Regions from separate parts of the Streptomyces sp. NPDC053750 genome, predicted to be linked through region 3. Evidence: riboswitches for the same ligand, from Rfam matches in the RefSeq annotation. Region 3 holds a riboswitch; each other region holds the start of a gene.

Region 1 (6,343 bases), on a different contig from region 3:
CCGGAGGACAGGACAGCGCGCAACTGCCCTACCTGACGGCTGATTTCGTCGCAGTAGCGATCGTGTGCGAGAAGCGTCATGCCCGTCACCCTACGAGCGGGACGATCACCCGAGCACGACGATTTCCGCCGCGTCGAACTCCACCCCGACCGTCTCCCCCACCTCCGGCGCCGCCCGCAGCGCGCACGCCGCCTCCAGCCGCGGCGCGTCCCCGGGCTGGAGGTGGACGGCGACGTGGGTGCCGCGGAAGGTGCGGGCGGTCACCGTGCAGCGCAGGCCCGCGTCGGCGGGCACCAGGCGGACCCCGGCGGGCCGGACCAGCAGGGTGTGCGTTCCCTGCGGGGCGTCCTCGGGGACCGGCACCTTGCCCCAGGGGGTGTCCGCGGCCGGTCCCGCGACGGTCGCGCCGACCACGTTGTCGAAGCCGAGGAAGCGGGCCACGAACGCGTCGGCCGGGCGCTGCCACACCTCGAGCGGCGTCCCCGACTGGGCGATCCGCCCGTCCCGCATCACCACGACCCGGTCGGCCAGCGCGAAGGCCTCGCCCTGGTCGTGCGTCACGGCGAGCACGGTGGTGCCCAACCGGCCGAACAGCTCCCGCAGTTCCACCACGAGGCGCTCCCGCAGTGAGCGGTCCAGCTGGCCGAGCGGCTCGTCCAGCATCAGCAGCCGGGGCCGGGGCGCGAGGGCGCGGGCCAGTGCCACCCGCTGCTGCTCACCGCCGGAGAGCGCGGCGACGGACCGGCGGGCGGCGCCCGGCAGCCCGACCAGCTCCAGCAACTCGGCGACCCGGTCCTGCTGCTCGGCGCGGGAGGCACCGTGCATCCGCGGTCCGAAGGCGACGTTCCCGGCCACGTCCCGCTGCGGGAACAGCTGGTGGTCCTGGAACATCAGCCCGACCTCGCGCCTGTGCGCGGGCACCCCGGACTGGTCGCGCCCGTCGAGCGTCACCCGTCCGGCGTCCAGCGGCTGGAGCCCGGCGACCGCCCTCAGCAGCGTCGACTTGCCGCTGCCGCTGGGCCCGAGCACGCACACCACCTCGTGCTCGGCGACCTCCAGGTCGACGGCGTCGAGCACGGCCCGCCCGCCGAAGCGGACGGTCGCGCCTTCGAGGCTCAGCAGGCTCGACGGCATCTAGAACTCCCCGCTCCGGTCGGTCCGCAGCCGCTCCAGTACCACCAGAGCCACGGCGCACACCAGCATCAGAATCGTCGAAAGGGCCATCGCCTGGCCGTAGTTCATGTCCCCGGGCCGCCCCAGCAACCGCGCCACCGCGACCGGCAGCGTCGGATTGTCGGGCCGCGCGATGAACACGGTCGCCCCGAACTCCCCGAGCGACACCGCGAAGGCGAATCCGGCCGCGACCAGCAGCGCCCGCCGCACCATCGGCAGATCCACCTCGCGCCACACCCGCCACGGCGACGCCCCGAGCACCGCCGCCGCCTCCCGCAGCCGTCCGTCCACCGCCCGCAGCACCGGCAGCATGGTCCGTACGACGAAGGGGACGCCGACCAGTGCCTGCGCGAGCGGCACGAGGATCCACGACGCCCGGAGGTCCAGCGGAGGCTCGTCCAGCGCGATCAGGAACCCGAAACCGACGGTCACGGCGGACACCCCGAGCGGCAGCATCAGCAGCGCGTCGAAGCCGCGGACGAAGCGGCCCGCGTCCCGCCGGGTGAGCGCGGTGGCGGCCAGCGCGCCGATCACCACGGCGATGACGGTGGCGGCGACGGCGTACTGGAGGGAGTTGCCGATCGCCTCGATCGGCGGCACGAGGAAGGCGCCGCCGTCCTCGCGGGTCAGCGCCCGGTAGTAGCCGAAGCCGGGTGCGCCCAGCGACCGCTCCACCAGCACGGCGAGCGGCAGGACCAGCAGCACGGCGACGGTGGCCAGAACCCCGGCGAGCAGCGCCCACTGCCCACTCCCGCGCGGTCGGCGCGCGGTCGTGGCCGCGTCCACCAGCCGCAGGGCCGTCTCCCGCCGCCGTACGGTCCAGGCGTGCACGGCGAGGATGGCGGCGACCGCCACGAACTGGATCAGCGTGAGCACGGCGGCCGTGGACAGGTCGAAGATCTGGGAGGTCTGCCGGTAGATCTCCACCTCCAGGGTGGAGAAGGTGGGCCCGCCGAGGATCTGGACCACGCCGAAGGAGGTGAAGGTGAACAGGAAGACCATGAGCCCGGCGGCGGCGACGGCGGGGGCGAGCGCGGGCAGGGTGACCTGCCGCCAGGCCTTCAGCCGTGAGGCGCCGAGCATCCGCGCGGCCTCCTCCTGCCGCGGGTCGAGCTGCGACCACAGGCCGCCGACGGTGCGGACGACGACGGCGTAGTTGAAGAAGACGTGCGCGAGGAGGATCGCCCACACCGTGGTGTCCAGGCGCACGCCCCACAGCTCGTCGAGCAGCCCGCCGCGCCCCACCAGGGCCAGGAACGCCGTACCGACGACGACCGTCGGCAGCACGAACGGCACGGTCACCACCGCCCGCAGGACCTGTTTGCCGGGGAAGTCGAAGCGGGCGAAGACGTACGCGCCGGGCAGTGCGATCAGCAGCGTCAGCGCGGTGGACGCCAGCGCCTGCCAGGTGGTGAACCACAGCACGTGCCGCACGCCGGACTGCGCGAGCACCTCCCCGATCCGCCCGAACTGCCAGGCTCCGTCGATCTTCAGTCCGCGTGCGACGATCGCGGCGACGGGGTAGGCGAAGAACACCGCGAAGAACGCGACGGGCACGGCCATCAGGGCGAGCCGCGCCGCGCTCCCGCGTCGCCGGCCGGTGGCGGCCTCGGCCGCCGCGCCCTTGGCTACTTCAGTACGAGTGAGGTCCACGACTCGACCCACTGGTCACGGTTGTCGGCGATCTCGTCCGGGTCCATCGTCCGGGGGTCCTTCACCTCGGGCGCGTGCGCGGTGAAGTCGGCGGGCAGCTTCGCGTCCCCGGCCACCGGGTGGACGAACATGTTCAGCGGCATGTCCTCCTGGAACTGCTTGCCGATCAGGAAGTCGATCAGTGCCTTGCCGCCCTCGGGGTTCTTCGCGTTACTCAGCAGCCCGGCGAACTCGATCTGCCGGAAGCAGGTCCCGGTCGCCACGCCCGTGGGCGCGGTGTCCGGCTTCGGGTCGGCGTAGATCACCTCGACGGGCGGGGAAGAGGCGTAGGAGACGACGAGCGGACGGTCGCCCTTCGCCTTCTTGCCGCCCGCGGAGCCGGAGAACTCCTCGTTGTACGCCTGCTCCCAGCCGTCGACGACCTTGACGCCGTTGTCCTTGAGCTTCTTCCAGTAGTCCTGCCAGCCGTCGTTCCCGTACTCGGCGGCGGTGCCCAGCAGGAAGCCGAGGCCGGGCGAGGAGGTGGCGGCGTTCTCGGTGACGAGCAGGTTCTCGTACGCGGGCTTGGTGAGGTCGTCGAAGGAGTCCGGCGGCGTCAGCTTGTGCTCGCTGAAGTACGCCTTGTCGTAGTTGACGCAGATGTCGCCGTAGTCGACGGGCGTGACCCGGTGCTTGTCCCCGTCGACGCGGTACCGCGCGTCGACCCGGTCCAGGCCCTTCGCCTCGTACGGCTGGAACACCCCGTTGTCCAGCGCCCGCGACAGCAGCGTGTTGTCGACGCCGAAGAAGACGTCGCCCTGGGGGTTGTCCTTGGTGAGGACGGCCTTGTTGACGGCCTGTCCGGCGTCGCCGTCCTCGAGGACCTTGACCTTGTAGCCGGAGCTCTTCTCGAACGCGGCGATGACGTCCTTCGACGCCGCCCACGAGTCGTGGCTGACCAGGGTGACGGTCTTGGCGTCGCCGGAGCCCTTGCCGTCGCCGTCGGACGACGACCCGCACGCGGCCAGGCCGCCGACCATGCCGAGGCCTACGACCAGGACGGTGGCCTTCTTGGTGATGCTCACTGAATTCCTCCTGGGTGACCAGGAGAAGACGCGGCCCTGCCCGGGAACCCCTGACGAGGATCCCGGGCAGGGCGCAACAGCTCGAGTGGTGACCGATCTCCCTACCCAGAATGACCTGGGCCAGGTTCGGAGGGTCTGCGGCCGGTGCCGCACTCTCAGCGCTGTGGCGCTCCCCTGTCGGAATATGAAGATGTACTGGCGTTTGAAGATGTACTGACGCCGGTCAGGTTACCTCTCGCTCGCGGCGAGCTGACCGCACGCCCCGTCGATCTCCTGGCCACGGGTGTCCCGGATCGTCACCGGCACACCGTGGGCCGCGATGGCCTCGACGAACGCCTTCTCGTCCTCGGGCCGCGACGCGGTCCACTTCGAGCCGGGCGTGGGGTTGAGCGGGATGAGGTTGACGTGCACGGGCCTGCCCTTGAGCAGCCGCCCGAGCCGGTCACCGCGCCACGCCTGGTCGTTGATGTCCCGGATCAGCGCGTACTCGATCGACAGCCGGCGCCCGGACTTCGCCGCGTACTCGAACCCGGCGTCCAGCACCTCGCGCACCTTCCAGCGGGTGTTGACCGGGACGAGGGTGTCGCGCAGCTCGTCGTCGGGCGCGTGCAGCGAGACGGCGAGGCGGCACTTGAAGCCCTCGTCGGCGAAACGGTGGATCGCCGGGACGAGACCGACCGTGGAGACGGTGATGCCGCGCTGGGACAGCCCCAGCCCGTCCGGCTCGGAGTCGGTGAGGCGGCGGATGGCCCCCACGACGCGGTTGTAGTTGGCGAGGGGCTCGCCCATGCCCATGAACACGATGTTGCTGAGCCGCGCCGGGCCCCCCGGCACCTCTCCGTCCCTGAGCGCGCGCATCCCGTCCACGATCTGGTGCACGATCTCGGCGGTCGACAGGTTCCGGTCCAGGCCGGCCTGGCCGGTGGCGCAGAACGGGCAGTTCATGCCGCAGCCGGCCTGGGAGCTGATGCACATGGTGACCCGGTCCGGGTAGCGCATGAGCACGGACTCGACGAGCGTGCCGTCGAACAGCTTCCACAGCGTCTTGCGCGTGGTCCCCTCGTCGGTCGACAGGTGCCGCACGACCGACATCAGCTCGGGCAGCAGCGCCTCCTGGAGCCCCTGGCGCGAACCGGCGGGGATGTCGGTCCACTGCTCGGGGTCGTGCGCGTACCGCGCGAAGTAGTGCTGCGAGAGCTGCTTCGCACGGAACGGCTTCTCGCCGATCGCGGCGACGGCCTCCTTGCGCTCGGCAGGCGTGAGATCGGCAAGGTGCCGCGGCGGCTTCTTGGCTCCGCGGGGGGCGGCGAAGGTGAGCTCACCGGGGGCAGGACGGGCCACGGTCGGACAACTCCTCAGGACGGCGGGCCTGTGGCAACACCCCCGCGCGGCGGGGAGGACGGCAGAGCCATGCCGAAGCCAGGAGACCTCACTGGATCACCCCCGCATCGGCGGGGACACACGGAAGGGCCCGCAGCCACACGCCACGGGCCCTTCCAGGCTACCTGATGTCTGTCAACCCGAACCGACGAAGATCACCAGCAACAACCACACCACCGGCGCCGTGGGCAACAGCGAGTCCAACCGGTCCATGATGCCGCCGTGGCCCGGCAGGAGCGTGCCCATGTCCTTGATGCCGAGGTCCCGTTTGATCATGGACTCGCCGAGGTCGCCCAGCGTGGCGCTGACGGCGACCGCGAGGCCGAGCAGCAGGCCCTGCCACCAGGTGCCGTCGTCGATCAGGAACTGCATGCACAGCGCGCCCGCCACCATCGCGAACGCCACCGCTCCCAGCAGGCCCTCGCGGGTCTTGCCGGGGCTGATGCGCGGCGCCAGCTTGGTCCTGCCGAAGCGCCAGCCGACGGCATAGGCACCGGTGTCGCTGACGACCGTCAGTATCAGGAAGACCAGGACGCGCCACGCCCCGTCGTCCGCCATCAGCATCATCGCGACGAACGTGGCCAGGAACGGCACGTAGAAGGCGGCGAAGAGACCCGCCGTGACGTCCTTGAGATAGCCCTCCGGCGGTTGGGACATCCGCCATACGAGGACCGCCAGCGCCGTGAGCGCCATGGCGACCCAGGCCCCCTCGGCGCCCCGCACGTACCCGGCGACGACCATCGCCGCGCCGCCGACCGCGAGCGGCACGAGCGGCGCCTTGATGCCCTTGCGCTCCTCCAGCCGCTTGGTCAGCTCCCACAGGCCCACCACGACGGCGACCGCGACCACGCCGACGAAGACGGCCTTGACGACGAACAGCGACGCGACGATCACCACTCCGAGCCCGACACCGACGCCTATCGCGGCACCCAGGTCGCGCCCCGCGCTCTTCTTCTGCGGCTGCGGCTGCGCCGGCTGCGGGGCGTCGGGCATGGGCTCCGGATTCTGCGGCACCGCCGCATACGGCTGCGCCGACGGGTTCTCGCCGCGATACGTGTCGTCGCGGTACGGCT
Region 2 (6,343 bases), on a different contig from region 3:
TGCGCAGACTGACCGCGACCTGCTCCTTGCGCAGGGACAGGCGCTTGCGCATGTCCACGGGGAGGCGTTCCTCACCCTTGGTGAGGCGCGGGCCGGCAGGCCCCGGCGGCGCGGACGAGGGAGGTGGGGCTGTCGGCGCCGTGGGCGACAGGGGTGCCGGCGACGCCGGAGGAGCGTCGTCCACCGTGATGCCGAAGTCGGTGGCCAGCCCAGCGAGCCCGGAGGCGTAGCCCTGCCCGACCGCGCGGAACTTCCACTGTCCCTGACGCCGGTACAGCTCGCCGCCGACCAGTGCGGTCTCCGTCCCGGCCGCCATGTCGAACCGGGCCAGCTCGGTCCGGGATCCGGCGTCCAGCAGGCGCAGGGACAGCCCCGACACCTGGCCGAACGTCCCGCCGTCCGCCGAGGCGCACAGGACGATGCGGTCGACGGCTGGTTCCACCGAGCGGAGGTCCACCTCGACGGCGTCGGTCGTGACGCCCGCGCCCGAGCCGCCCTGCTTGCCGGTGTGCCTCACCGCGCCGGACGCGTGGCGGGGCTGGTTGTAGAAGACGAAGTCGGCGTCGTCCCGTACCCGTCCGGCCGGGGTGAGCAGCAGCGCGGAGGCGTCGACCTCGGGCACACCCGGACCGGTGGACCAGACGAGTTCGACGCGCACCGTGGGGGAGTCGACGGCGAGATTGGCACCCTTGGTCAGGGAGGTGGCTGTCATGCGCCCAGTGTGCCGAGACGGGCCCCTCAGTGGGAGGGGGCGGACCCGGGCGGGCTGTCCCCTCCGTGCCACCGTCCCGACCGTCGGCTCAGTCTGGTGACGGCCGCCGAGCAGGAATGCGTCAGCCTCGGCCAACTCATAGAGATGCGGGGGCTGGGTAGCGCCGTTCAGGACGGGAGCCACCCAGCCCACCATCACTCAGTCCGCGATCGGCAGATACACCCGGTTGCCCGCGGCGGCGAACTCCTTCGACTTCTGGGCCATGCCCTCCTCGATCTCCGCCCTGCTGCCGCCGTGCTCACGACGGATGTCCTGCGAGATCTTCATCGAGCAGAACTTCGGCCCGCACATCGAGCAGAAGTGCGCCGTCTTGGCGGGCTCGGCCGGCAGCGTCTCGTCGTGGAACTCCCGTGCGGTGTCCGGATCGAGAGCCAGGTTGAACTGGTCCTCCCACCGGAACTCGAAGCGGGCGTCCGACAGCGCGTCGTCCCACTCCTGGGCGCCTGGATGCCCCTTGGCAAGGTCGGCGGCATGGGCGGCGATCTTGTAGGTGATGACGCCGGTCTTGACGTCGTCGCGGTTGGGCAGACCCAGATGCTCCTTGGGCGTGACGTAGCACAGCATGGCCGTGCCCCACCAGGCGATCATCGCGGCACCGATGCCGGAGGTGATGTGGTCGTACGCGGGCGCGACGTCCGTCGTCAGCGGTCCGAGCGTGTAGAACGGAGCTTCATCGCAGATCTCCTGCTGAAGGTCGATGTTCTCCTTGATCTTGTGCATCGGAACGTGTCCCGGGCCCTCGATCATGGTCTGTACGTGGTGACGCTTGGCGATCGTGTTGAGTTCCCCGAGCGTGCGCAACTCCGCGAACTGGGCCTCGTCGTTGGCGTCCGCGATCGATCCCGGCCGCAGACCGTCGCCGAGCGAGTAGGTGACGTCATAGGCGGCGAGGATCTCGCAGAGCTCCTCGAAGTTCTCGTACAGGAACGACTCCCTGTGGTGCGCCAGGCACCACGCCGCCATGATCGAGCCGCCGCGCGAGACGATGCCGGTCTTGCGGTTCGCGGTAAGAGGCACGTACGCCAGGCGCACACCGGCGTGGACCGTCATGTAGTCCACGCCCTGCTCGGCCTGTTCGATGACCGTGTCCTTGTAGATCTCCCAGGTCAGCTCCTCGGCCCGGCCGTCGACCTTTTCCAGGGCCTGGTAGAGCGGCACCGTCCCGATGGGGACGGGGGAGTTGCGCAGCACCCATTCGCGGGTGGTGTGGATGTTGCGGCCGGTGGACAGGTCCATGACCGTGTCGGCGCCCCAGCGGGTCGCCCAGGTCATCTTCTCGACCTCCTCCTCGATGGAGGACGTCACCGCCGAGTTGCCGATGTTGGCGTTGACCTTCACCAGGAAGCGCTTGCCGATGATCATCGGCTCGATCTCCGGGTGGTTGACGTTGGCGGGCAGTACGGCACGGCCCGCCGCGATCTCCTCGCGGACCACTTCCGGCGAGACGTTCTCCCGGACGGCCACGTACTCCATCTCCGGAGTGATCTCACCTCGTCGCGCATACGCGAGCTGAGTCACCGCCGAGCCGTCCCGGCCCCGGCGCGGCTGGCGCGGTCGCCCGGGGAAGACCGCGTCGAGATTGCGCAGGCCACCGCGGGGGGAGGTGTGCTTGATCCCGTCGTCCTCCGGGCGAACGGGACGGCCCGCGTACTCCTCGGTGTCGCCGCGAGCGATGATCCAGTTCTCCCGCAGCGGCGGCAGCCCCCGGCGGACGTCGGTGTCGACGAGTGAATCGGTGTACGGGCCCGAGGTGTCGTAAAGCGTGACCGACTGCCCGTTGGTGAGGTGCACCTGACGGACCGGCACCCGCAGATCGGGGCGCGAGCCCTCGATGTACGCCTTGTGCCAGCCGATGGACTTCCCGGCCGCCACGGAGGTCTCCTCGTCGGCGGAGTTCTGCGTGACGGCAGGCGTGCGTGCGTCCTTGATGGTCATGAGACCTACTCCCTACGCCGGCATTACCCGGTAACAGGTTCGGCGGTCGACGCAGCGGTTTCCGTCTGCCGACGCTTCGTGGGCAACATCACTCGGCTTCGGTGACGTTTCCCGTGAAACATCGCTGGGACGGAGGTCAGCGCCCTCTCAGCCCGGTGCTCCGAGCTCCCGCGTGTACAAAGGTGCCCCCACGCTAGCGTCAATTCGGGCGCGGTGAACAGAGGGCCCCCCTTGTTCTTGCGATGATCGGTCGGTGACCACACCGCAGCATCCCCCCTTCCCGCCGCACAACTCCCGCCCCGGACCGGGCGCCGAAGACGGCAACGGCCACGGAGACGGGCAACACGGCACCGGCGGTCCTGGGAGCTCCGCCGGCTCGGGCGGCCACGGCGGTGGCCACGGCGGCCCGGGCGGACACGGAGGCGGTCTCGGTGGCCCGGGCGGACACGGAGGCGGTCTCGGTGGCCCGGGCGGACACGGAGGCGGTCTCGGTGGCCCGGGCGGACACGACGGCGGCCACGGGCACTCGCACGCCCATGCTCACGGGCCGGCTGCGCCCGTCTCCCGGCATCTGCGGAAGGTCATCGCCGCGGTCCTCATCCCCTTCGCCGCGGCGGTACTGGTCGGACTCGCGGTGCTGTGGCCGGGCGGAGCCCCGCCGCACGAACGCACCGGAGTCGGTTTCGACCGGCAGACGCAGCAGGCCACCGTCACCAAGGTGGTCGGGCTGAGCTGCCAGTCCGTCAACGCCTCGGGGGGCACCCCGACCGGCGACACCTCCACTGCCCAGGGTTCCTCCGCGGTGCAGCAGGCGGAGGGCGACTGCAAGCGGGCGACGATCCGCGTCGACACCGGACAGGACAAGGGCCGTACGTTCTCCGAGATCGTGCAGCCGGATCAGTCACGGCAGTTGCACGAGGGCCAGAAGGTCGTGGTCGCCTACGAGCCCTCCGCTCCCGAGGACCTGCAGTACTCGGTGACCGACATCAACCGCCGGCTGCCCTTGGCGCTGCTCGCCGGCATCTTCGCGCTCGCCGTGGTGGTGGTCGGCCGGCTGCGTGGCCTCATGGCACTGGTCTCGCTGGCCATCAGCTTCCTGGTGCTGAACTTCTTCATCCTGCCCGCGATCCTGCAGGGCTCGAACCCCCTGGTCGTCGCGGTGATCGGGTCCAGCGCAATCATGCTGATCGCGCTGTATCTGTGCCACGGTCTGTCGGCCCGTACCTCCGTGGCGGTGCTCGGCACCCTGATCTCTTTGGTACTGATCGGTGTGCTCGGTTCGCTGTTCATCGGCTGGGCCGCGCTCACCGGCAACACGGACGACAACACCGGCCTGATCCACGGCCTGTATCCGACGATCGACATGAGCGGTCTGCTGCTCGCCGGCGTCATCATCGGTTCGCTCGGTGTCCTCGACGACGTGACGGTCACCCAGACGTCCGCGGTCTGGGAACTGCACGAGGCCAATCCCTCGATGGGCTGGCGCGGGCTGTACCGCGCGGGCATCCGTATCGGCCGCGATCACATCGCCTCGGTCGTCAACACGCTCGTCCTCGCCTACGCGGGCGCCGCGCTGCCGCTGCTGCTGCTGTTCTCGATCGCTCAGAGCGGTGTGGGGACGGTCGCCAACAGCGAGCTGGTCGCTCAGGAGATCGTGCGCACGCTGGTCGGCTCGATCGGCCTGGTGGCGTCGGTGCCGGTCACCACGGCCCTCGCAGCCCTCGTCGTGTCGGCCGACCGACCGGCGACACAGGCCGCCGGAACGACGCCGGGCGCCGGTGCGGCCCCGGTCCGCAGCGGGCGGGGCCGCCGACGCAAGCGCTGACGGAGCGTTTCGCCCGGCTCGGCAGCCACGGCGAAGCGTTACACCACCGCCGTGGCTGCCGTAACGGTTCAGCCCGCGCTCTGTTCCTCTGCCAGGATGCGGTCCAGGGCCTCGTCGAGGTGGGCGTCGAAGTCGGCGAGCGCACCTTCCTGTCCCAGCGGCACCAGCTTGTCGGTCCGGTCGAGAAAGGCCACGAGGGGCGCTGCGGACGAACGGAACAGCGCCTGGTCACTGCCGACCTGAAGGCGGATCAGCACCTCGGCCAGCGGCTCCGGGTCGACGGGTGCGATGCGCACGTCACCGTCACCGCACGGCCGGCCCACTCCGTCGACCAGCAACTCCCGGCCGAACGCCCAGGTCACCGGGGCGTCTCCGGGCAGATGAAACGTCAGTCGCACGGCATAGGGATCACAGGTTTCGTACCGCAGCTCCACCGGGATACGGAAAGAGAGCTCCTCGGACACGAGAAAGCTCATCATGACCTCTGCCTGCACGGACTCGCCCATCGCCTACCCCGTCATTCGCCGTCGACTGGCCGGGAATCAAACCTCTAACACTGGTGGCATCTTGCTCAACGTACACACCAGATCACAAGGAGTGAGTTTTCAGATACTGATAGAGATCGCGAGGGACCCCAGGAGCCGTCCCACCTCGTCCTGCAGCCGCTGGGCCGCGGGCACCAACCGGTCGGCCTGGTGGGAGGGCAGGGAGATGGCCATCGTCACGGCCGTGGTGCCGACCGTGATCGGGATCGCCGCGCAGACCGTTCCCAGGGCGTACTCCTGGCGCTCGGTCACCGGCGTCATCCGACGCATGCGCTCCAATCGTTTCAGCAGACTGCTGTCGTCACGCACCGTGTACGGGGTGACGGGCTGCACCGGGTAGCGGTCCAGGTGGTCGCGGCGGGCCTCCTCGTCCAGCTGCGACAACAGGCACTGCCCAATGGCGTGCGCATGCCCGGTCTCACGGAAGTCCGCCCACTCCTCGACCGCCGGAGTGCCCGGAGTGTCGGAAACGCACATGATCTCGATCTCGCCGTCGCGATACCTGGCGTAGTACACGGGTACGCCGATCGCGTCGCGACAGCTTGCGAGCGCGTCGACCACCGTGCTGCGACGTTTCTGCTCGGCCCCGCTGCTGCTCAGCCGCTCGGCGGCCTCGCCGAGGAAGAACAGACCCTTCTCGCGGCGCAGATAGCCCTCGTGCACGAGGGTGCGCAGCAGGTGGTAGGCCGTGGGCAGCGCCAGCCGCGTCTCACGAGCCAGTTGCTTGGCGGGGGCGCCGTACTCGTGCTCGGCGACGCACTCCAGGAGGCGCATCGCCCGCTGCACGGAGCCGATGAGTGTCGCGCCGGACGGCTCCGGGGAGGGAGCCGTGGGGGATGTCCGAGGCGTCGAGTGGGGCTGCACGGGCAGTGCGTGCAAGGCTGCGAATGCGGTGTCAGCCGTGGCCAAGGGTCACTTCCGTAACGCGAGGAGGCAGTCCGTGCGGGGAGCACGGGTGGGGGTACGCCGCTCGCGGGGTCGCCCCCGCGTGGAGTTTCCGGACTCTAACCGTCGGTCACCGCTCGCCGACGGTCTGTCCGGGAAACTTCCCCCGCGCGAGGGAACCGGTGATTCCTGTTACCGTCACCGGTTTCCCACGCACCTCACCAGTCGCTGCGCGACGACGAACTCGACATGAACTTGCGTACGACGTAGATCAGTCCACCGACGAGCGCGACGAAGACCAGCAGCTTGAACAGCAGTCCGATCACGAATCCGACCACGCTGGCGATCATCCCGCCGAACACGACGAGGGCGATGACCGGC
Region 3 (6,343 bases):
CGACGCCGGGCGTCTGCCGGGCGACCTGGCCCCTGTCGTACGCGGAGTTCACCTGCTCGGTGGCGACCTTTACCTTCAGGCCGGCCTCCGTCAGCTCGGCCCGCGCGTCGGACAGGTCCTCCCCGGTGACGTCCGGGACGTCCACCGGGCTGCCCTTGCTGACGACCAGGGCGACCGCCGAGCCCGCGCGCACCGTGGTGCCCGTCTTCGGCTTCGTGGAGATGACGAAGCCCTTGGGGACCTCCTCGCTGAACGCCCGGGTCACCATGCCCGGCTCCAGACCCTCGTCCTTCAGCAGGGTCCGGGCCCGGTCCAGCCGGTAGCCCTGCACGTCCGGCAGCTTCACGGTGTCGGGGCCGTCGGAGACCGTGATCGACACGGAGTCGTTCCTGCGGATCCGGTCGCCCACCTCCGGGTCGGTGCTGATGACCTTGCCGCGCTCCACGGTGTCGCTGTAGGCGTGCCGGACCGTGCCGACGTCCAGACCGGCGTCGTCCAGCTGGTCCCGGGCCTGCGCCTCGGTCTTGGACAGCAGCGGCGGCACCTTGGTGAACTGGCCGGAGTTGATGTACCAGACGCCGGTGCCGACACCGAGCACCAGGAGCACGGCCACGACGATCGTCAGCGGGCCGCGCCGCAGCTCCGGGCGGCGGCGCCGGGGCGGGGCCGACGGGGGAGAGGCCAGTCGGCTGGTGCGATGGACTCCGTCCCCGTTCCCGTCCGCGGCGAAGCCGTGAGGCGTGCCGTCGCCCTCGTCCTCGTTGACGGGCAGCGGCCGGGGCATGGTGAGCGCGCGGGGGATCACGCTGGTGCGGTCCTCCGCGTTGTCGTGCTCCGCGGTGAGTGCCTGCGGCGGCACCGCGTCCAGCTGCTCGGTGGTCAGCGCCCCGCGCGTCCGGCGGGCCTGCGCGAGCAGCGCCACGGCATCGTGCGGACGGATCTCCGCGTTGCGCGCCGTCGCCGCGGCGACCAGCTCGTCCAGCTCGGCCGCCGTCCCCGGCACGGCGGCCGAGGGCGGCGGCACGTCCTCGTGCAGGTGCTTGTAGAGCACCGCGGCGGGGGAGTCCCCCTCGTGCGGCCTGCCGCCGGTCAGCATCTCGTACAGCACGACCCCGCACGCGTACACGTCGACCCGCGGGTCGGCCGTGCCGTGCTCGATCTGCTCGGGCGCCAGGTAGGAGACCGTGCCGAGGACGGCACCGGTGGTGCTGGTGACCGTGTCCACGGCCCGGACCAGTCCGAAGTCGGCGACCTTGACCCTGCCGTCGTCCCCTATCAGGACGTTCTCCGGCTTCATGTCCCGGTGCACGAACCCGGCCCGGTGCGCGGCACCGAGCGCGGCCAGCACCGGCTCCAGGATGTCCAGCGCGGCCCGCGGCTGGAGCGCACCGCGCTCACGGAGCACGTCGCGCAGGGTGCAGCCGGCGATGTACTCCATCGCCAGGTAGACGTACGCCCCCTCGGCGCCCTGGTCGAAGACCTGCACGACGTTGGGGTGGTCGAGCCGGGCCACCGACTTGGCCTCGCGGATGAACCGCTCGACGAAGGTGGCGTCGGTCGCGAGCGTCGGGTGCATCACCTTCAGCGCGAGCACGCGGTCCAGGCGGGTGTCCACGGCCCGGTAGACCGTGGCCATCCCGCCGACCGCGATCCGCGCCTCGACGCGGTACCGGCCGTCGAGCACCTGCCCGACGAGAGGGTCCTGAAGGGTCGTGTCCACGCAGGCGAGTGTACGAGCCACCACGGACACCCGACGCCGCCGCGGACGATGGCGGCCGCTACTGCAGCGGACCTGTGACGCTTCCCACGCACGGTCGGCCGACGACGGCGACGAACCCCCACGGGCAAGGTCCACCTCTTGTCCGACCGGAACGGGCGGTGCGCGGGTGGGTGACGAAGCCCAGGACAGCGCAGGGTCACTGAAAAGCGGGCCGCTCCGGATCCAGCACCGCCAGGCCCTCCGCAGGAGAGGACGCCTCGGCGAAGTGCCGCCGCGGAATCCGCCCGGCCCGCCGGGCCAACCTCCCCGCCTCCACCGCGAACCGCATCCCCTCCGCCATGAGAACCGGCTCCTGCGCCCGCGTCACCGCCGAGGCGAGCATCACACCCGCACACCCCAGCTCCATCGCCAGCGCCACGTCCGACGCCGTACCGGCCCCCGCGTCCAGGATCACCGGCACACGCGCGTGCTCCACGATCAGCTCGAAGTTGTGCGGGTTGCGGATGCCGAGCCCCGACCCGATCGGCGAACCGAGCGGCATGATCGCCGCACACCCGACGTCCTCCAGCTTCCGCGCGAGGACCGGGTCGTCGTTCGTGTACGGCAGCACCGTGAACCCGTCGTCGACCAGCGTCTCCGCCGCGTCCAGCAACTCGATCGGGTCCGGCAGCAGGGTGCGCTCGTCGGCGATGACCTCCAGCTTGACCAGATCGGTGCCGAGGGCCTCGCGTGCGAGACGGGCGGTGAGGACCGCCTCCCCGGCGGTGAAGCAGCCGGCCGTGTTCGGCAGCACCCGGATGCCGAGCTTCTCCAGCACCGACAGCACGGACCCGTGCACCGAGGCGTTCACGCGCCGCATCGCGACGGTCGTCAGCTCCGTCCCGGAGGCCACGAGGGCCCGCTCCAGCACGTCGAGGCTGGGCGCCCCGCCCGTACCCATGATCAGGCGGGAGCCGTACGTCGTGTCGCCGAGGACAAAGGGATCGTCGGCCATGGTCAGCCTCCTTGGACGGCGGTGAGGACTTCGACGCGGTCGCCGTCGGCCAGGGCGGTGGCGGACCACTGCGCGCGCGGGACGACGGTTTCGTTCAGGGCGGCGGCCACTCCGGACGGCGCGGCGGTGAGCGTGCCCACCAGGGCGTCCAGGGCCGTACCGGGAGCCACCTCGCGCGGCTCGCCGTTGACGGAGACGGAAATGGTCATGCGGACTGCTCCGAGAGTGCGGGGGCGGCGCTGAAGCGCCGGGGGGTGAAGGGACGGGCCTCGGCCGGGAGCTCCCCCGTGGTCAGGGCGTGCGCCATGGCGTCGCCGGTGACCGGGGTGAGCAGGACGCCGTTGCGGTAGTGCCCGGTGGCCAGCAGCAGCCCCTCCAGCCCGGTCGGGCCGAGCAGCGGGGCGTTGTCCGGGGAGCCGGGGCGCAGGCCCGCCCGCGTCTCCGTCAGGGGCAGCTCCGTGATGCCGGGAACCAGCTCGTGGGCGTCGCGCAGCAACTCGTAGACGCCGCCCGCGGTCACCGTCGTGTCCCAGCCCAGCTCCTCGGTGGTGGCGCCGACGACGAGCTCGCCGCTCTCCCGGGGCACCAGGTAGACGGCGTTGCCGCGCACCACGGCACGCACCGTCCGGTTCAGCAGCGGCCCGTGCGTCCGCGGCATCGTCAGCCGCAGCACCTGCCCCTTCACCGGCCGCACCGGCGGCAGCACGGCCTCCGGGACGCCCGCGAACCGCCCGCTCAGGCTGCCCCCGGCCAGCACCACCTGCCCCGCCTCCAGCGCGGTGCCGTCGGCCGTGACGACCCCCGTGGCCCGCTCGCCGCCGTGCCCGAGAGTGAGCCGGTCGGCCCACACGCGGTGGAAGACCACGCCCGCGCGTTCGCAGGCGGCCACGAGCGCGCCGGCCAGGCGCCGGGGGTCGATCTGGTGGTCGCCGTCCACCCGCAGCCCCCCGCGCACACCCGGCGCGAGCATCGGCTCCAGACGCCGGCACTCGCGCCCGGACAGCCACTCGGACTCCAGGCCCGAGCGCTGCTGGAGCGCGTGCAGTTCGCGCAGGTGGGCGCGGTCGTCGGCGTCCAGGGCGACGGCGAGGGTGCCGCACCGCCGGTAGCCGAGGTCGTGCCCCGTCAGATCGGTGAGCTCCGCCGCGAACTCCGGATAGCGGCGGGCCGAGGCGAGGTTCAGCGCGAGCAGGGTCTGCTCGCCGTAGTGCAGTTCCGTGACGGCGGCCAGCATTCCGGCCGCCACCTGGGCGGCCCCACCGCCCGGTTCGGGGTCCACGAGGGCCGTGACGAGTCCGCGCTGCGCGGCCCGCCAGGCCGTGACCAGGCCGATCACACCGCCCCCTACGACGAGGACGTCCGCGGCACGCGAGGACGTACGCGGTGATGTGCGAGATGACGACATGGGCGTCCAGCCCCTCCCTTCGCCGGCATGACCCGGATCAGGTTCGTACGGTCGGAGGCCGCCAGCCTCCCTCTCAGCCCGGTGCGTCCGGGCTCCCGCGAGTGCTTTACGTTGGCCACCCTAGCCCGCAGAGCGCAGCACTTGTAAGGGAGCCTCCCCCGTGGCCCGTTCACTCGACGGTCTCGTCCTCGCCCCCGTCGCCGACCAGGCGCCCGGCCAGGTGGGTACCCGCACCCGGTTCCTCTATCACGAGCAGGACGGCGCCGTATGGGCCGAGTACGAGGGCGGCGACGTCGTCCGCGGCCGTCTGGTGGGTACCCGGGACGGCGACCGGCTCGACTTCCGGTACGTGCAGCTCAAGACCGACGGCAGCACCTCGTCGGGACACTGCCTGTCGACCGTCGTCGAGCTGCCGGACGGGCGGGTGCGCCTGGACGAGACCTGGGAGTGGGAGTCGCAGCAGGGCAGCGGGACGAGCGTCGTGGAGCAGGTCACTGCGCACGAGCACTGACTGACCTTTCGTCAGGTGTCTAAGGTGATCAGGTGAGCGAGCAGACGCAGGAGCACGGACACGGACACGGACACGGGCCGGCGCAGGAGCAGGAGCAGGAGCAGGAGCAGGAGCAGGAACGGGCAGCGGGCGGCGAGCGCCGTGTGGTCGTGGTGGGCGCCGGCATGGCCGGTGTGCAGACCGCGGTCGCCCTGCGGGAGCAGGGCTTCACCGGCTCCGTGACACTGATCGGCGCGGAGCCGCACCAGCCGTACGACCGCCCCCCGCTGTCCAAGGCCGTCCTGCTCGGCACGGCCGAGGGCTCCGCCTTCGACGTCGACTTCGAGGCGCTCGGCATCACGCTGCGGCTCGGCTGCGAGGCCCTGGGCCTGCGTCCCGGCGAGCACCTCCTCGACACCTCCGCCGGCCCCGTGCCGTACGACGTCCTCGTCCTCGCGACCGGCGCCGAACCGAACCGGCTGCCCGGCACCGAGGGCGTGCAAGGCGTGCACCTGCTGCGCACCCTGGACGACGCCGAACGGCTGCGCCCGGTGCTCGCCCGGCAGCACGACATCGTGGTCGTCGGCGCCGGCTGGATCGGCGCCGAGTTCGCGACCGCCGCGCGCGAGGCGGGCTGCGCCGTGACCGTCGTGGAGGCCGCCGACCGGCCCCTGGCCGACGCGCTGCCCGCCGAGGTCGCCGCGCCGATGACCGCCTGGTACGCCGACGCCGGCGCCGTACTGCGCACGCACGCGCGCGTGGAGCGCGTCGAGCCCGGCGACGCCGGGGGGACCGGTCACGTCGTCCTCGACGACGGCTCCCGGCTGCCCGCCGGCGCGGTCGTCGTCGGCATCGGCGCCCGGCCCGCCACCGCCTGGCTCGCCGGCTCCGGGATCGGCCTCGGCGCGCACGGCGACGTCCTGGCCGACGACCGCCTGCGCACCTCCGCGCCGGACGTCTACGCGGTCGGCGACTGCGCGTCCTTCCCGTCGGGCCGCTACGGCGAGCGGCTGCTGGTGCACCACTGGGACAACGCCCTCCAGGGCCCGCGCACGGTCGCCGCCGACATCATCGGCGCCGCCACCGGCGAGGCCCCGGCGGCCTACGACCCGGTGCCGTACTTCTGGTCCGAGCAGTTCGGCCGCTTCGTCCAGTACGCCGGGCACCACACGGCCGCCGACACCACCCTGTGGCGCGGCGACCCCGCGGGCCCCGCCTGGACGGTCTGCTGGCTGCGGGAGGACCGGCTGGTCGCCCTGCTGGCGGTGGGCCGCCCCCGTGACCTGGCCCAGGGCAAACGCCTGATCCAGGCGGGTACGGTGCTGGATCCGCGGCTGCTGGCCGACCCGGCGAGGCCGCTGAAGGCGGCGACGGCGTAGTCCGGCCGCCCGGTCCGTAGCCCGGGTCGGCCGGGTCCGGCTTCCGACTGTCAGTGGCAGATGGCAGGCTTGTGACGTGACCGAGATTGACGCAAAGATCGATGCTCTCGTGCCTGCCTGGCTCACCGTCCCCGACATCGCCGAGATGCTCGGCGTCGAGGTGACCCGCGTGCGCCAGCTGATCAAGGAAGGCCAGCTCATCGCCGTACGCCGCGGTGAGAACCGCGCGCTGCACGTCCCCGCGGCCTTCATCGACGAGGACAAGGTCGTCAAGGGCCTGGTCGGAACGCTGACGCTGCTGCGGGACGACGGCTTCACGAACGAGGAGATGCTGGAGTGGCTCTTCACTCCCGAC

Evidence for each region. Region 3 has a riboswitch for thiamine pyrophosphate ahead of thiO (glycine oxidase ThiO). Riboswitches for the same ligand answer to the same signal wherever they lie in the genome.
Region 1: linked by a shared signal. The riboswitch ahead of ACIGO6_RS30735 (thiamine ABC transporter substrate binding subunit) and the one ahead of thiO (glycine oxidase ThiO) in region 3 are both predicted to bind thiamine pyrophosphate.
Region 2: linked by a shared signal. The riboswitch ahead of thiC (phosphomethylpyrimidine synthase ThiC) and the one ahead of thiO (glycine oxidase ThiO) in region 3 are both predicted to bind thiamine pyrophosphate.

Annotation. Positions count from the first base shown of each region.
Region 1 is NZ_JBITXB010000013.1:118,345-124,687, forward strand. Features, by position in the region: gene ACIGO6_RS30720 (maleylpyruvate isomerase family mycothiol-dependent enzyme) at 1-80, opposite strand, end outside; gene ACIGO6_RS30725 (ABC transporter ATP-binding protein) at 106-1,134, opposite strand; gene ACIGO6_RS30730 (ABC transporter permease) at 1,135-2,826, opposite strand; gene ACIGO6_RS30735 (thiamine ABC transporter substrate binding subunit) at 2,802-3,890, opposite strand; TPP riboswitch at 3,971-4,076, opposite strand; gene rlmN (23S rRNA (adenine(2503)-C(2))-methyltransferase RlmN) at 4,119-5,231, opposite strand; gene ACIGO6_RS30745 (phosphatidate cytidylyltransferase) at 5,406-6,343, opposite strand, start outside.
Region 2 is NZ_JBITXB010000004.1:479,578-485,920, reverse strand. Features, by position in the region: gene ACIGO6_RS14970 (VWA domain-containing protein) at 1-712, opposite strand, end outside; gene thiC (phosphomethylpyrimidine synthase ThiC) at 911-2,707, opposite strand; TPP riboswitch at 2,700-2,889, opposite strand; gene ACIGO6_RS14960 (YibE/F family protein) at 2,961-4,532, shown strand; gene ACIGO6_RS14955 (SsgA family sporulation/cell division regulator) at 4,601-5,038, opposite strand; gene ACIGO6_RS14950 (IclR family transcriptional regulator) at 5,138-5,863, opposite strand; gene ACIGO6_RS14945 (DUF5326 family protein) at 6,181-6,343, opposite strand, start outside.
Region 3 is NZ_JBITXB010000001.1:1,015,899-1,022,241, forward strand. Features, by position in the region: gene pknB (Stk1 family PASTA domain-containing Ser/Thr kinase) at 1-1,720, opposite strand, end outside; gene ACIGO6_RS04525 (thiazole synthase) at 1,917-2,714, opposite strand; gene thiS (sulfur carrier protein ThiS) at 2,717-2,917, opposite strand; gene thiO (glycine oxidase ThiO) at 2,920-4,119, opposite strand; TPP riboswitch at 4,117-4,228, opposite strand; gene ACIGO6_RS04540 (hypothetical protein) at 4,280-4,630, shown strand; gene ACIGO6_RS04545 (NAD(P)/FAD-dependent oxidoreductase) at 4,774-5,988, shown strand; gene ACIGO6_RS04550 (Rv2175c family DNA-binding protein) at 6,065-6,343, shown strand, end outside.